Regions from separate parts of the Agrococcus sp. GCM10030265 genome, predicted to be linked through region 1. Evidence: predicted binding sites of a transcription regulator. Region 1 holds the regulator's gene; the other holds the start of a gene.
What was found. Region 1 encodes LexA, which represses DNA repair genes until DNA is damaged. Its sites were predicted from a motif close to TCGAACANNTGTTCGA; they were not measured.
Positions count from the first base shown of each region.

Region 2: the regulator LexA is predicted to act here: its motif matches at 5,095-5,110, upstream of ACFQPP_RS01770 (hotdog fold thioesterase).

Region 1 is NZ_JBHTCZ010000004.1:521,207-528,974, reverse strand. It holds gene infC (translation initiation factor IF-3) at 6-1,169, opposite strand; gene ACFQPP_RS14245 (DUF1844 domain-containing protein) at 1,328-1,663, shown strand; gene ACFQPP_RS14240 (SseB family protein) at 1,656-2,495, opposite strand; gene priA (bifunctional 1-(5-phosphoribosyl)-5-((5-phosphoribosylamino)methylideneamino)imidazole-4-carboxamide isomerase/phosphoribosylanthranilate isomerase PriA) at 2,492-3,241, opposite strand; gene hisH (imidazole glycerol phosphate synthase subunit HisH) at 3,276-3,914, opposite strand; gene hisB (imidazoleglycerol-phosphate dehydratase HisB) at 3,911-4,507, opposite strand; gene ACFQPP_RS14220 (histidinol-phosphate transaminase) at 4,518-5,606, opposite strand; gene ACFQPP_RS14215 (LysM peptidoglycan-binding domain-containing protein) at 5,705-6,067, opposite strand; gene lexA (transcriptional repressor LexA) at 6,308-6,937, shown strand; gene hflX (GTPase HflX) at 7,031-7,768, opposite strand, start outside.
Region 2 is NZ_JBHTCZ010000001.1:385,746-393,513, forward strand. It holds gene ACFQPP_RS01750 (TetR/AcrR family transcriptional regulator) at 196-792, opposite strand; gene ACFQPP_RS01755 (NAD(P)-dependent alcohol dehydrogenase) at 849-1,889, opposite strand; gene ACFQPP_RS01760 (SDR family NAD(P)-dependent oxidoreductase) at 1,928-2,617, opposite strand; gene paaK (phenylacetate--CoA ligase PaaK) at 2,853-4,277, opposite strand; gene ACFQPP_RS01770 (hotdog fold thioesterase) at 4,391-5,029, opposite strand; gene paaA (1,2-phenylacetyl-CoA epoxidase subunit PaaA) at 5,164-6,159, shown strand; gene paaB (1,2-phenylacetyl-CoA epoxidase subunit PaaB) at 6,159-6,464, shown strand; gene paaC (1,2-phenylacetyl-CoA epoxidase subunit PaaC) at 6,461-7,312, shown strand; gene paaD (1,2-phenylacetyl-CoA epoxidase subunit PaaD) at 7,306-7,768, shown strand, end outside.

The sequences.
Region 1 (7,768 bases):
TGCTCCTACTTCGATGCGGGCTTGGCGGCAGGGGATGCCGGCTTGGCCGCGGGCTTGGCGGCAGCGGGCGCTGCCGGCTTCGCCGCGGGGCCTGCGGGCTTCGCAGGGGTCGCGGCTGGCTTCTTGGCCGCTGCCGGCTTGGCAGCGGCGGAGTCGCTGTCCGGCGTGGCTGCCGGAGCGGATGCGGGCTTCGCCGCGAGCATGCGGGCAGCAGCCGAGGCTGCGGCACCCGGACGTGCAGCGGGCGTGCGCGGCGCGCTCGCCGGCGCCCCCGAGCCCGAACGGGGCGGGCGGGGCTCGCGCGGCTCGGACGACCGCTGCTCGCGGTCCTCGCGGTCGCGACGCGGCGGACGATCGTCGCGATCGCGATCGCGGTCACGACCGCGCGACGGACGCGACGCAGCCTGCTGGTTGGCGATGCGCGCGGCGCGCGTCTCGCGCACCGGCTCCACAGCGCGAGCCGGACGCGCCGCCTCGATGGCAGCCTGGTGCGCAGCCTGCTCCTCGGCCGCGGCGCGACGCTTCTCCTGCTCGGCCTGACGGAGCTCCTGGCGGGCCTGGTTCTGCTCGGCCTTCGCGTCGGACTTCGACCGCACCGGACCGACGATCATCGTCATGTTGCGGCCGTCCTGCGTCGGACGGTTCTCGACGGTGCCCCACTCGGCGATGTCCTCCGCGAAGCGCTGCAGCAGACGCACGCCCATCTCGGGACGCGACTGCTCGCGACCGCGGAACAGGATCATGGCCTTGACCTTGTCGCCGTCCTGCAGGAAGCCCTCGGCGCGCTTGCGCTTGGTCTCGTAGTCGTGCTCGTCGATCTTCAGGCGGAAGCGGACCTCCTTGAGGACCGTGTTCGCCTGGTTGCGACGCGCCTCCTTGGCCTTCTGCGCCTGCTCGTACCTGAACTTGCCGAAGTCCATGATCTTCGCGACGGGCGGCCGTGCCTCGGGAGCGACCTCGACCAGGTCGAGGTCCGCCTCCCGCGCGAGGCGCAGCGCTGCGTCGACGCCGACGATGCCCACCTGCTCGCCGTTGGGGCCGACGAGTCGGACCTCGGGGACGCGGATGCGCTCGTTGATGCGGGGATCGCTGATGTGAAGCTCCTGGGTGCTCGAATCGATGGCACGGAGGAGGAGCCTTCGGAACGCGCATGCGCACCGGCTCGGCACCCACGGCCGTCACCGGCGGGGCACCTGGACCCGATAGCCTCGAAGTCGGCTGCGGGTGGGAGAGACTCCACTTCCATGGGCCTGGGCGAACCCAGACCAACCGCCAGCATAGCAGAGGCCCGTCCTCGACGGGCCCTCCATCACGAGGGAGACCATCGGTGCAGGACGACGACCTGACGCGCGACATCGCAGAGGTGCCCGCCGTCGAGCTCATCAACACGGTGGCGATCCACCTGCTGAGCGCGGCCGCGGTCAAGCTGGGGCTCGGCGACGGCCCGGACGCGGCGCGGGAGCTCGACCTCGACGAGGCGCGGAAGCTCATCAACGCCCTCGCCGGCCTCGTCACCGCTGCGGCACCCGAGGTGGGCGGCGTGCACGCGGCCCCCCTGCGCGACGGCCTGCGCTCGGTGCAGCTCGCCTTCCGCGAGGCCTCCACCATCCCCGACGCGCCCGGCAAGGGCCCGGGCGAGCGCTACACCGGCCCCGTCACCTGATGGGCGCGCCGGGCGCAGGTCGATGCGCCCGGTACACCGCGACATGAGGCCCCGACGCGATGCGCGTGGGCTGCGCGAGCCACACCACCTCGATCGCGACGTCGGTCACGGCGTCCTGCCACGCATCCCGGCGCGCGCCGATGCCGGCGACCACGCGCTCGAACGCGGCCTGCACCGCCGCCCTGTCCACGCCGGGCGACGCGACCGCGCGCACCTCGAGCTCACGACCGAGCAGCCTCGCCGTGGGGTCGGCGTCGGCGAGCGCCACGGCCTCGACGCCGCCGATCGCCAGCAGCGGCGCGACGAGCTCGGCCTGCACGAGCGGATGCCGGTGCGGCGCGATCCACGCCTCACCCGACAGGAGCGCCGCGAGCGCGCTGCGACGCAGCACCACCTCGGTCGGCGACCCGGGATCGACGACGACGCGGCCCGCATCCTCGAGCGCCGCGGCCGCGCAGCGCTCGATGGAGGCCGGCACGGGCCTCGCGTCCGGGCGCCACGCCCGCATGGCGTCGGCGCTCGACGTCATCGGCAGGATGGGCGCGCCGTCCGGGCCCGCGACGGCCACGATCGAGAGCTCCTGGCTCTTGTCGACGGTGCGGCCGTCGACGACGCCGGTCTCCCCCGCCTCGGCCACGAGCGGCACGAGCAGGCGCGACCCGCGCAGCGCCTCGACGACGCCCGCGAGATCGCCCGAGCCGTCTCGCAGCGCCGCCGACGCCGCGAGGAACACCTCAGGTGCGCTGCCGTCGTCGCCCGCGTACGCCGTGTCGTGATGCTGGAACGTGCGGCCGGCCCACGGCCGCCCGGCGGAGTCGCCCTCGGGCGTCACTTCCCGGCGACGTCGAGCGCCGCGGCGAGCGTGAAGTTGCCCGCGTAGAGCGCCTTGCCGACGATGGCGCCCTCGATCCCCACCGGCACGAGCTCGCGCAGCGCGGCGATGTCGTCGAGGCTCGAGACGCCGCCGGAGGCGACGATCGGCCGATCGGTGCGCTCGGCGATCTGCTGGAGCAGCGCGACGTTCGGGCCGTTCAGCATGCCGTCCTTCGTGACGTCGGTCACGACGTAGCGGCTGCAGCCGGCCTCCTCGAGACGCTCGAGCACCTCCCAGAGGTCACCCGAGTCCTGCGTCCAGCCGCGCGCGGCGAGCGTCGTGCCGCGGACGTCGAGGCCGACGGCGATCTGGTCGCCGTACTCGGCGATGACGTGCGCCGTCCACTCCGGGTTCTCGAGCGCCGCGGTGCCGAGGTTGATGCGCTTCGCACCGGTGGCGAGCGCCGCCTCGAGCGAGCGGTCGTCGCGGATGCCGCCCGACAGCTCGATCTGCGCGTCGCCGCGCACGGCCTTGATCACCTTGCGGATCGACGCTCGGTTCTCGCCGCGGCCGAATGCGGCGTCGAGGTCGACGAGATGGATCCACTCGGCACCCTGGCGCACCCAGTCGAGCGCGGCGTCGACGGGGCTGCCGAACGACTGCTCGGTGCCCGCCTTGCCCTGCGTGAGGCGCACGGCCTTGCCGCCCGCGACGTCGACGGCGGGGAGCAGCGTCAGGTGAGGTGCCTGGGAGAAGTCGGTCATGGCTCGCTTTCGTAGGTCGTGCGACGCGTGGATGCTACTCGCTGCCGAGCGTGCGCACCCAGTTCGCGAGCAGGCGCGCGCCCGCCTCGCCCGACTTCTCGGGATGGAACTGGGTCGCCGTCAGCGGGCCGTTCTCGACGGCCGCGAGGAAGCGCTCGCCGTGCTCGGCCCACGTCGTGATCGGACGCCGGATGCGCGGATGCGGGTCGATGAGCCACTCCGTCGCTGCGTAGGAGTGCACGAAGTAGAACCGCTCGTGCTCGATGCCCGCGAACAGCTGCGAGCCCTCCCCCGCCTCGACGGTGTTCCAGCCCATGTGCGGCAGCACGTCGGCCTCGAGCCTGCGCACCGTGCCCGGCCACTCGCCGAGCGCCTGCGTCTCCTGACCGCCCTCGAGACCGGTCTCGAACAGCACCTGCATGCCGACGCAGATGCCCAGCACCGGGCGTCCCCCGGACAGGCGCCTGCCGACGAGCTCGCCACCGCGCACGGCATCGATGCCCGCCATGCACGACGCGATCGAGCCGACGCCCGGCACGACGAGCCCATCGGCCTCCATGATCGTCGCGCGGTCCGCCGTGAGGGTCACCCGTGCACCTGCGGCCTCGAGGGCCTTCGCGGCGGAGTGCACGTTGCCCATGCCGTAGTCGAGCAGGGCGACCGAGGGGTTCAGAGCGCCCCCTTGGTGGAGGGGATGCCCGAGACGCGCGGGTCGGGCTCGACCGCGACGCGCAACGCGCGCGCGACCGCCTTGAACTCGGCCTCGGCGACGTGGTGCGGGTCGCGGCCGCCGAGCGCCTCGACGTGCATCGTGATGCGGGCGTTGAAGGCGATGGCCTCGAAGACGTGCCGCACGAGCGAGCCGGTGAAGTGCCCGCCGATGCGGTGCAGCTCGAACCCGGCGGGCTCGCCCGAGTGCACGAGGAACGGTCGACCCGAGAGGTCGACCACCGCGCGCGCGAGCGCCTCGTCGAGCGGCACCGTCGCGTCGCCGTAGCGGCGGATGCCCGCCTTGTCGCCGAGCGCCTCGCCGAGCGCGAGGCCCAGGCAGATCGCGGTGTCCTCGACGGTGTGGTGGGCGTCGATGTCGGTGTCGCCCGAGGCGGTGACGCGCAGGTCGATGAGCGAGTGCTTCGACAGGGCCGTCAGCAGATGGTCGTAGAACGGCACGGTGGTCGAGATCTCGCTCGTGCCCGTGCCGTCGAGGTCGAGCTCGAGCTCGATGGAGGACTCGCTCGTCGTGCGAGCGATGCGTGCGGTGCGCATGCCTACGATCCTACGGTCGCGCGGAGGGCGCGAAGCGCACCACGGAGGCGAGGAACGCGTCGGTCTCGGCCGGCGTGCCCGCCGTCACGCGCAGGGTGTGCGGGATGCCGACGTCGCGGACGAGCACGCCGTCGGCGAGCATCCCCTCGAACGCGGCGTGCGGATCCTCGAGCCCGCCGAACAGGACGAAGTTCGCATCGGAGGGGTACGGCTCGAACCCCATCGCCGAGAGCTCGGCGACGATGCGATCGCGCTGCGCGCGGAGCTCGTCGACGCGCGCGAGCATGGTCGGCGCGTGGCGCAACGCCGCGAGGGCGGCGGCCTGCGTGAGCGCCGACAGGTGGTAGGGCAGCCGCACGAGCCGCAGCGCGTCGACGACCGCGGGGTCGGCGGCGAGGTAGCCCACCCGCACGCCCGCGTACGCGAAGGCCTTGCTCATGGTGCGCGAGACGATGAGGCGGTCGTGGCGCGGGAGCAGGCCGAGCGCCGTCTGCGACCGGTCGTGCGCGAACTCCGCGTACGCCTCGTCGACGAGCACCATGCCGCGCGCCGCCTCGCACGCGGCGTCGACGACGTCGAGGGCGAGCGACGTGCCCGTCGGGTTGTTCGGGGCGCAGAGGAACACGACGTCGGGGTCGTGCTCCTCGATCGCGCGCACGACCGTCTCGGCATCGAGGGTGAAGTCGGCGGCGCGGGGCTCCGCGACGTAGTGCGCACCCACGCCCTGCGCGAGCAGCGGGTACATCGAGTAGGTGGGCGCGAACGACAGCAGCGAGCGGCCGGGGCCGCCGAACGCCTGCAGCACGTTCTGCAGCACCTCGTTCGACCCGTTCGCAGCCCAGATCGACTCCGGGCCGAGCCCGTGGCCCAGGTACGCGGCGAAGGCCTCGCGCAGCTCGGTGAACTCGCGGTCGGGGTAGCGGTGCACGTCGCCGAGCGCGCGACGCACCGAGGCGACGACGTCCTCGAGCACCGCGTCATCGACGGGGAAGGCGTTCTCGTTGACGTTGAGACGCACGGGCACGTCGAGCTGCGGGGCACCGTACGGGACGCGTCCGACGAGGTCGGCGCGGAGCGGGAGGTCGTCGAGCGAGGCCACGCGTCAAGCCTAGGCGCGCGCACGCGTGCGCGCGGACGAGACGACGAACGCCCCACCCCTGCACGGGGTGGGGCGCTCGGGAGCGGATGGGCTCGGCGTCAGCGGGTGTACTCGGCCGGGATCGTGAGCTGCTGCCCGGGCTGGATCGCCCCGCCCACGCCGTTGAGCTGCTGGATGTCGGCGATGACCTCGCGCGGGTCGATCTCGGGGGCGACGACGGCTGCGATGGACCAGAGGGTCTCGCCCGGCTGCACCACGACCGTCTCGTACGAGACGGGCGCGGACTGCTGGCCCGCGGTCGCGGTCGCCGACTGCAGCACGCCCAGCGCGCCGAGCGCGAGCACGGGGGCTGCGACGAGCACGGCGAGGGCGCGGCGGCCGCGCACGGTGAGGCGGAGGCGGCTCGCACCGACGGCGGGCATCGAGCGGGCTGCCGGGACATGCATGGCGATCGCGGTCATGACTTCGTTCCTCTCGGATCGGATCGCGGGTGCGGCGCTCGGCCGGGAGCGTCGCACCCGCGTTCCATGATTCGAACGTACCTTCGGATCATCCGTTCGTCAAGAGGCCCAATGGCCCCGAAAGCACGGACGACACGCTCGAACACTCGTACCCCTCGGAGGACTCCGTCGGATACGCTTTCGAACAGGACAGAGTCAACCGGTGACCACCGACACGGTCCCGTTGAGAGGACGATGGCGATGGCACAGCGACAGCTCACCGAGAAGCAGGCATCGATCCTGCGCTGCATCCAGCAGTCCGTGAAGCAGCGCGGCTACCCGCCGAGCTACCGCGAGATCGGCGACGCCGTCGGCCTCTCGTCGCTCTCGAGCGTCACGCACCAGCTCGGGCAGCTCGAGCTCGCGGGCGCCATCCGTCGAGACCCCGCGCGCCCCCGCGCCATCGAGGTGCTCGTCGAGTCCGACGACCCCGCGGACGCCGCCAACACCGACGCCGCCGCCTACGTGCCCCTCGTCGGTCGCATCGCCGCCGGCGTGCCCATCACGGCCGAGCAGCAGGTCGAGGAGGTCTTCCCCCTCCCCCGCTCGCTCGTCGGCGGCGGCGACGACCTCTTCATGCTGCGGGTCGTCGGCGAGTCGATGATCGACGCGGCCATCTGCGACGGCGACTGGGTCGTCGTCCGCCAGCAGGCCACCGCCGAGAACGGCGACATCGTCGCCGCAATGCTCGACGAGGAGGCGACGGTCAAGGTCTTCCGGCAGCGCGACGGCCACACGTGGCTGCTGCCGCGCAACTCGGCCTTCGAGCCCATCCTCGGCGACCAGGCCGTCGTCCTCGGTCGCGTCGTCGCCGTGCTCCGCTCCGTCTGATCTGCCGCCGCCACGCGAGAGGGCCGCGCCGGGGACTCGTCCCGGGCGCGGCCCTCTCGTCGTGCGTCGCGTCGCCCCACCCGGCGACGGCCCTCACCCGGCGACCGAGAACTCCTCGAGGCCGTCGACGACGTCCGGCGTCACGAGCACGTCGAGCCGCGTCCCCTCGGCCTCGTAGCGCTCGTGCTCGACCGTGAAGCGGTCGTGCAGCCGCGAGACGACGTCGCCGCGGTCGAAGGGCACGAGCAGCGACATCGCCACGCTCGGACGCGGCAGCACCTCGGCGATGCGCGCGCGCAGCTCGTCGATGCCCATGCCCGTGCGCGCCGAGACGAACACCGCCGTCGGCACGAGACCGCGCAGCACGAGCAGGTCGTCGTCCGAGACGAGGTCGGCCTTGTTGAAGGCGACGATCTCCGGGATGTCGCGCGCCCCGGTCTCGCCGATCACCTCGCGCACCGTCGCGAGCTGGGCTGCCGGGTCGGGGTGGCTCGCGTCGACGACGTGCACGATGACGTCCGACTCCGCGACCTCCTCGAGCGTCGAGCGGAACGCCTCGACCAGCTGGTGCGGCAGGTTGCGCACGAAGCCGACGGTGTCGGCGAGCGTGTACAGGCGGCCGTCCGGGGTCTCGGTGCGACGCACGGTCGCGTCGAGCGTCGCGAACAGCGCGTTCTCGACGAGCACGCCCGCGTTCGTCAGGCGATTGAGCAGGCTCGACTTGCCGGCGTTCGTGTAGCCGGCGATCGCGACCGACGGCACCTCGAAGCGGTCGCGATTCGCGCGCTTCGCCTGTCGCGCCGGCGCGAAGCCCTTGATCTGCGTGCGCAG
Region 2 (7,768 bases), on a different contig from region 1:
TCGCCTGCCCGACCGGAATCTCGATTCCATGGCGCGAGGGGCTCTCGGGGCAGGTGCGGCGGCGGTCCCTCGCGGTTCGGCGAGCGACGGTACTCGCCTCGCGTGGCGAGGTCGAATCGTGCGCGAGCGGCAGGGATGCCTGGCGAGAGAGCAGGGTCGGCGTCGGCCGCGTCGACGCCGACGCTCCGCGGTGGATCAGCGCGCGCGGATGCCGTCGAGCGCGATCGCGAGCACATCCTCCGCGAGCCTCGCGGCATCCTCGGGCCCGTCCGGCCGGTACCACTCGACGAGCGAGTTGACCATGCCGAACAGCAGGCGCTCGACGATGCGCGGGTCGACGTCGGCGCGCACGGCACCCGCCTCCTGCGCCTCGACGACCAGCCGCTGCATCGCGCGGTCGAACGCACGCCGACGATGCACGGCGTCGCGTTCGACGACGGTGTTGCCGCGCACGCGCAGCAGCAACGTGACCTCCGGCAGCCGATCGACGAGCACGTGCACCGCGCCGCGCAGCACGTGCGCGAGCCGATGCTCCGCAGGGCCGCCCAGCGCCTCCGACTCGACCACGACGGCCTCGAGGCCGCCGAGCGCCGCGTCGAGCGCTGCGGCGAGCAGCGCCTCCTTCGAGGCGAAGTGGTGGTAGATCGCCGACTTCGACAGCCCGAGGCGCTCGGCGAGCATCGCGATCGACGTCGCGTCGTAGCCGTGCTCGTTGAACGCGGCGACGGCGACGGCGAGGATGCCCGCCCGGTCGTAGCCCGGGCGGCCGCGGCGCTGCTCGACGTCGGTCATCGCTCCATCCTCGCGGATGCGCGTCGGCGGTGGGTGCGCAGACGGGTGCCTCGGCGTCAGGCGTGCGGCACGACGACGGCGCGTGCCGACAGCGTGCCCTCTTCGAGGGCGCGGTACGCCTCGAGCGCGTCGTCGAGCGAGAAGCGCTCGACGTCGGGCACGATCTGCCCTGCGCGGTACATGGCGACGACCTCGTGCAGCTCGGCGATCGTGCCCCAGTAGGTGTTCGTGATGACGGCCTCGTAGGGGTTCGCGAAGAACGACCACGACACCTCGCCACCCGCGATGCCCACGACCGACAGGCGACCGCCGCGCGCGAGCACACGCTGGCCGAGCTCGATCGTCGGCGTCGCGCCCACGAGGTCGAACACCGCATCCACGCCCTTGCCGCCGGTCGCCTCGCGCAGCTGCGCGACCTGGTCGCCGGATGCGTCGATCGCGACGGCGCCGCGCGCGACGGCCCGGTCGACGGCATCCTGCTTGCGGTCGGTGACGTAGACCGTCGCGCCCGTGAGGGCCGTGAGCATCTGCACGGCGATCTGGCCGAGGCCGCCGAGGCCGACGACGAGCGCGGTCGCACCGCCCTTCGAGAGCACCGGCAGCGCCAGCTTGATGGCGTGGTACGGCGTGAGGCCCGCGTCGGCGAGCGGCGCGGCGGCGACGGGGTCGGCGTCGCCGAGCGGCACGAGGTTGCGAGCGGGCACCGTCATGTACTCGGCCATGCCGCCATCGCGTCCGAGACCCGTCGCGAGGTACGGCTGCTCGGCGGCGCGCTCGCAGTACGTGTCCTGACCCTGCGAGCACGGCACGCAGCGCCCGCAGCCGATCGGCCCGTAGACGAGGAAGGCGTCGCCGAGCGCGATGCCCGTCACGCCCTCGCCGACCGCCTCGGCCCATCCCGAGGTCTCATGCCCGAGCGTGAACGGCGGCGTCATGCCGGGCTGCGCACCGTCGAACTCGGCGTACACGGCGACGTCCGAGTGGCACGCACCAGCGCCCGCGACCTTCAGCAGCACCTCGCCCGGCCCGGGCGTCGGCCGCTCCACCTCCTGCAGGGTGGGCTTCGTCTTCCAGTCGGTGAATCGCAGGGCGCGCATGGTGTGCCTCCAGAGGTGTCGGTGGGCCACCCTCCAGGCTATGCCCGCTGCCGAGGACGCACCGCCGAGAGGCCGCCGTCGACGCCGAGCACCTGGCCCGTGATCCAGTCGTTCGCCGGGTCGAGCAGGAAGGCGACGGCGGCCGAGACGTCCTCCGGCCTGCCGAGCCGGCCGAGGGCGTGCATGGCCTCGGACGCGTGCCGGGCCGCGTCGGATGCGGTGAGCTGCTCGGTGAGCGACGTCTCGACGAGCCCGGGCGCCACGACGTTGATGCGCAGACCGCGGGATGCGTAGGTCGCCGCCGACGACCGCATGAGCCCGATGACGCCCGCCTTCGCCGCCGCGATGGCGTCGTGGTTCGCGAGGCCCGCCATGACCGCCGCCGAGGAGACGAGCACGAGCGCGCCGCCGTGGCGCATGTGCTTGCCCGCGGCGCGGACGGTCGCGAACGACGTCGTCAGCGACGCCGCGACGGTCGCGTCGTACTCCTCGCGCGTCGTGAGGTGCGCGGGCTTCAGCAGCAGCGAGCCCGCGAAGCACGCGACGCCGTCGAACGGCCCGTGCTCGGCGACGACGGCGTCGACCGCGTCGAAGTCGGTCGCGTCGAGCGTCACGTCGCCGTCGCCTCCGCGCGACGTGCCGACCACCTCGTGCCCGGCGCTACGCAGCGCCGCGACGGTCGAGCCTCCGATGCCGCTCGACGCGGCGATGACGAGCATGCGTGCCATGCCTCGATCGAAGCGGTCGACGGATGCGCACGCACGCGCTTGCGCGAGGGCGGCATCCGTGCTGCGCGATGACCGCCGTCGCTGCGCCGCGGGTCTCGCGACGCGTGCTCGCTCGCGCCGCGATGCGCATGCAGCGGCAGCGGGGCGCCCGTGGGCGATCATGACGCCGCTGGGCGCGCACCTGTGCGGAGCGACCGGGCGCGCCGCCCCGAACCCCGGGGTCGCGACGCGCGCGCTACGCCCCCTGCTGCTCGCGCAGGTCGTAGACGCGCTTGAGCTTGCCCTCGCTGCGCGGCAGGTGCCCGGGCTCCATGAGGCGCACGGCGACGCTCGTGCCGATGCGCTCCTTCACGAGCGCCTGCAGCCGATCCGCCGCCGCCTGCGCCTGCGCGGGCGACGCATCCGGGTCGGGCTCGATGCCGACGGTGAGGGCATCCATCCGCCCCGAGCGGGTGAGCTCGAGCACGAAGTGCGGCGAGAGGTCGTCGATGCCGAGCGCGATCTCCTCGATCTGCGTCGGGAAGAGGTTCACGCCGCGCAGGATGATCATGTCGTCGTTGCGGCCGGTGATCTTCTCGATGCGGCGCATGCCCGTGCGGCCCGAGCCCGGCAGCAGGCGCGTGAGGTCGCGCGTGCGGTAGCGCAGCACGGGGAACGCCTCCTTCGTGAGCGACGTGAAGACGAGCTCGCCCACCTCGCCGTCGGGCAGCTGCGCGCCCGTCTCGGCGTCGATGACCTCGGGCAGGAAGTGGTCCTCCCAGATGTGCGGGCCGTCCTTCGTCTCGACGCACTCGCTGCCGACGCCCGGGCCCATGACCTCCGACAAGCCGTAGATGTCGACGGCGTCGATGTCGAGGCGCTCCTCGAGCTCGCGGCGCATCTCGTTCGTCCACGGCTCGGCGCCGAGCACCGCGACCTTGAGGCTCGTCGAGCGCGGGTCGACGCCCGCGGCCTCGAGCGCATCCGCGATCGTCAGCAGGTACGACGGCGTGCAGAGGATGGCGTCGGGCTCGAAGTCGCAGATGAGCTGCGCCTGGCGCGCCGTCTGCCCGCCGGACATGGGGATGACGGTGGCGCCGAGCCGCTCGATGCCCGCGTGGGCGCCGAGCCCGCCCGTGAAGAGGCCGTACCCGTAGGCGTTGTGCACCTTCATGCCGCGGCGGATGCCGGCGGCGCGCAGGCTTCGCGCCACGAGGTCGCCCCAGCGGTCGAGGTCGCCAGACGTGTAGCCGACGACGGTGGGCTTGCCGGTCGTGCCGCTCGAGGCGTGGATGCGGGCCACCTGCTTCATGGGCACCGCGAACATCCCGAACGGGTAGGTGTCGCGCAGGTCGGCCTTCGTCGTGAACGGGAGGCGAGCGACGTCGGCGAGCGAGCGGATGTCGCCGGGTGCGACGCCCGCGGCGTCGAGCTTGGCGGTGTACAGCGGCACGTTCGCGTAGGCGTGGTGCACGGTCTGCTGGAGGCGCTCGAGCTGCAGCGCCTCGAGGTCGGCGCGGCTGAGGCGCTCCTCGGGGTCGCGCTCGTCGACGGGCGTCGCGGCGAGGCGCGTGCGCGCGCGGGCGGCGAGGATCTCGCCGGGCGTCGCCGGGGTGACGACGTGGTCGGTGGCGACGGGCGCCGCGTCGGGGGCGGCGGCGTCGGGGTTCGTGAGCGTCATCTCGGTGTCCTTCGTCTGCAGTTCGTCGACGACTGGGCACTCGATGCTGTCGCGGAGGCGCGATCGCGACATCTGCTGCCCACTCGCCGACATCTGGTGCCCAGTCCGCGGGGTCAGGGGGTGGGGAGGGGGCGGGTCGTGGTGAACGAGCGGCCGCGGAACTCGGCGACGACGTCGCCCGTCTCGTCGGCGACCTGCACGTCGTAGAGGCCAGTGCGCCCCTGCTGCGTGCGACGCACCGCGGTGGCGGTGAGCGTCTGGCCGGGATGCGTCGACTTGAGGAAGGTGACGTCGGCGCCCTGCGCCACCGTCATCGCCTCGCCGTCGTTGCACGCGATCGCGAACGCCGTGTCGGCGAGCGCGAACACGAGGCCGCCGTGGGTGATGGCGAAGCCGTTCGTGAGCTCGGGCCGCACGACCATCGACGTGACGGCGATGCCGTCCTCGTCGCGCTCGACGCGCATCCCGAGCAGTGCGGATGCGGCGTCGCGCAGCAGCATCGCCCGCGTGTGGGGGCGGGCGGCGCTCACGGCATCGCCGTCGAGGCCCGTGCGCGCCGCGGGGGCCGCACCGCCGAAGGCGTCGTCGACGCCGGATGCGGCAGCCGCCGCACCGTCGAAGGCATCGTCGACGCCGGATGCGGCAGCCGCCGCACCGTCGAAGGCGTCGTCGGCGCCGGATGCGGCGTCCGCCGCCCCCGCCTGCGCCGTGCGGTCGCGCTCGTCGGCCTCGGTGGTGATCGCGTCGCCCATCCGCACTCCCTCGTGCTCGGTGCGACCGGGGGGGTGCCCTCGATCGCGTCGTGCCGCTATAGTAACTGAACGATCGTTCGGTAATCCAGTCGAGCCGACCAGGAGCACCCCGATCGACGAAGGAGGAGTCGACGATGACCGCACCCCTCGCACCCGCGAGCACGCAGTCCGACGACCGCCTGCTCGACGAGCAGGCGGCCCAGCAGCAGTTCGATCGCATCATCGAGGCCGACGGCCGCATCGAGCCGCGCGACTGGATGCCGGCCGCCTACCGCAAGACGCTCGTGCGGCAGATCTCGCAGCACGCCCACTCCGAGATCATCGGCATGCAGCCCGAGGCCAACTGGATCACGCGCGCCCCGAGCCTGAAGCGCAAGTCGATCCTGATGGCCAAGGTGCAGGACGAGGCGGGCCACGGCCTCTACCTCTACTCGGCGGCGCAGACGCTCGGCGTCGCCCGCGAGGAGATGACCCAGCAGCTCATCGAGGGCCGCGCACGCTACTCGTCGATCTTCAACTACCCCACGCCGACGTGGGCCGACATGGGCGCGATCGGCTGGCTCGTCGACGGCGCCGCCATCGCCAACCAGGTGCCGCTGTGCCGCGCCTCGTACGGCCCGTACGGCCGCGCGATGGTGCGCATCTGCAAGGAGGAGTCGTTCCACCAGCGCCAGGGATTCGAGATCCTGCTCGAGCTCGCGCAGGGCACCGAGGCGCAGCGCCGCATGGCGCAGGACGCCGTCGACCGCTGGTACTGGCCGTCGCTCATGATGTTCGGCCCGCCCGACGACGCGTCGCCGAACTCGGCGCAGTCGATGGCCTGGAACATCAAGCGCTTCTCGAACGACGAGCTGCGGCAGCGCTTCGTCGGCATGCTCGTGCCGCAGGCCGAGGTGCTGGGCCTCACGCTGCCCGACCCGAACCTGCGGTGGAACGACGAGACGCAGGCGTACGACATGAGCGAGATCGACTGGACCGAGTTCCACGAGGTGCTCGCGGGCCGCGGGCCCTGCAACGCGCAGCGCCTGCAGCACCGCCGGCAGGCCCACGACGACGGCGCGTGGGTGCGCGAGGCTGCGCACGCGTACGCCGCGAAGCAAGCCGCCGCCACCGAGCAGGTGGCCGCCTGATGGCGACCCCCGGCGAGGTCGGCACCGAGGCGTGGCCCCTCTGGGAGGTGTTCGTGCGCGCCAACCGCGGGCTCAGCCACGTGCACGTCGGATCCCTGCACGCACCCGACGCGAGCATGGCCATCCGCAACGCCCGCGACCTCTACACGCGTCGCGGCGAGGGCGTGTCGATCTGGGTCGCACCCGCCGACGGCATCACGACGAGCGACCCCGACGAGAAGGGCGAGTGGTTCGAGTCGCCCGCCGGCAAGAACTACCGCCACGCGATCTACTACACGAAGACCGAGGGCGTGAAGCACCTGTGAGCGGGCACGACATCTCGACGGGCGTCGAGGGCGACGAGGCCCACGGCCACGTCACGGTCGACGAGCTCGACCTCGCCGCCGAGCTCGCGGGCGCCGACGGCACCGTGGCGACGCCCGACACCGCCGAGTACGCGCTGTGGCTCGGCGACGACGCGCTCATCCTCGCGCAGCAGCTGGGCTGGTGGATCTCGCGCGCGCCCGAGCTCGAGGAGGACGTCGCGCTCGGCAACATCGGCCTCGACGTGCTCGGCCACGCGCGCTCCTTCCTGCGCTACGCGGGCACGGCCGACGGCCGCACCGAGGACGACCTCGCGTACTGGCGCGACGAGCCCGACTTCCGCAGCGCCTGGCTCTTCGAGGCTCCCAACGGCCACTTCGGCGACACGATCGCACGCCAGCTCGTCGCGTCCGCGTTCCAGCTCGAGCTCTACCGGCGCCTCGCCGACTCCGCCGATCCGGCGCTCGCCGCCATCGCCGCGAAGTCGGTGAAGGAGGTCGCGTACCACCTCGACCACGCGACGCAGTGGATGCTGCGGCTGGCGGGCGGCACCGACGTGTCGCGCCAGCGCATCGAGCAGTCGCTCCTCGACGTGTGGCCGCTCGTCGACGAGCTCTTCCGCGACGAGCCGCTCGTCGACCGCCTCGAGGGCATCGCCGTGCGCCCGTCGACGCTCCGCGAGCCCGTGCTGCAGCGCATCCAGGCGATCCTCGACGCCGCAGGCCTCGCGATGCCGCAGGTGGAGCCGTCGATGGCGGGCGGACGCCGCGGCAGCCACTCCTCGCGACTCGGGTACCTGCTCGCCGAGATGCAGGTGCTTGCCCGCTCGCACCCGGGGGCGACGTGGTGACGGCGCTCGCCGCGCGGCCCGCGACGCCCGACGCGACGGGCGACGCGGCGTCGCGTGCCGCATGGGAGGTCGCCGCCCAGGTGACCGACCCCGAGGTGCCCGTGCTGACGATCGCCGACCTCGGCGTGCTGCGCTCGGTCGCGAGCGACGGATCCGCGGCGCGCGTCGTGCTCACGCCGACGTACTCGGGATGCCCCGCGATCGACCAGATGCGCGACGACGTCGTGCTGCAGCTCACCGCCGCGGGCTACGACGACGTGGTGGTCGACTTCACGCTGAGTCCCGCGTGGACGACCGACTGGATGAGCGCCGACGGCCGCGCGAAGCTGCGCCGGTACGGCATCGCGCCGCCCAACGGCCGAGCCCCGCATCTCGACGGCCCGGTGCGCATCGCGATGGCCGTGAAGTGCCCCCGCTGCGACTCGCTCGACACGCGCGAGCTCGCCCGCTTCGGCT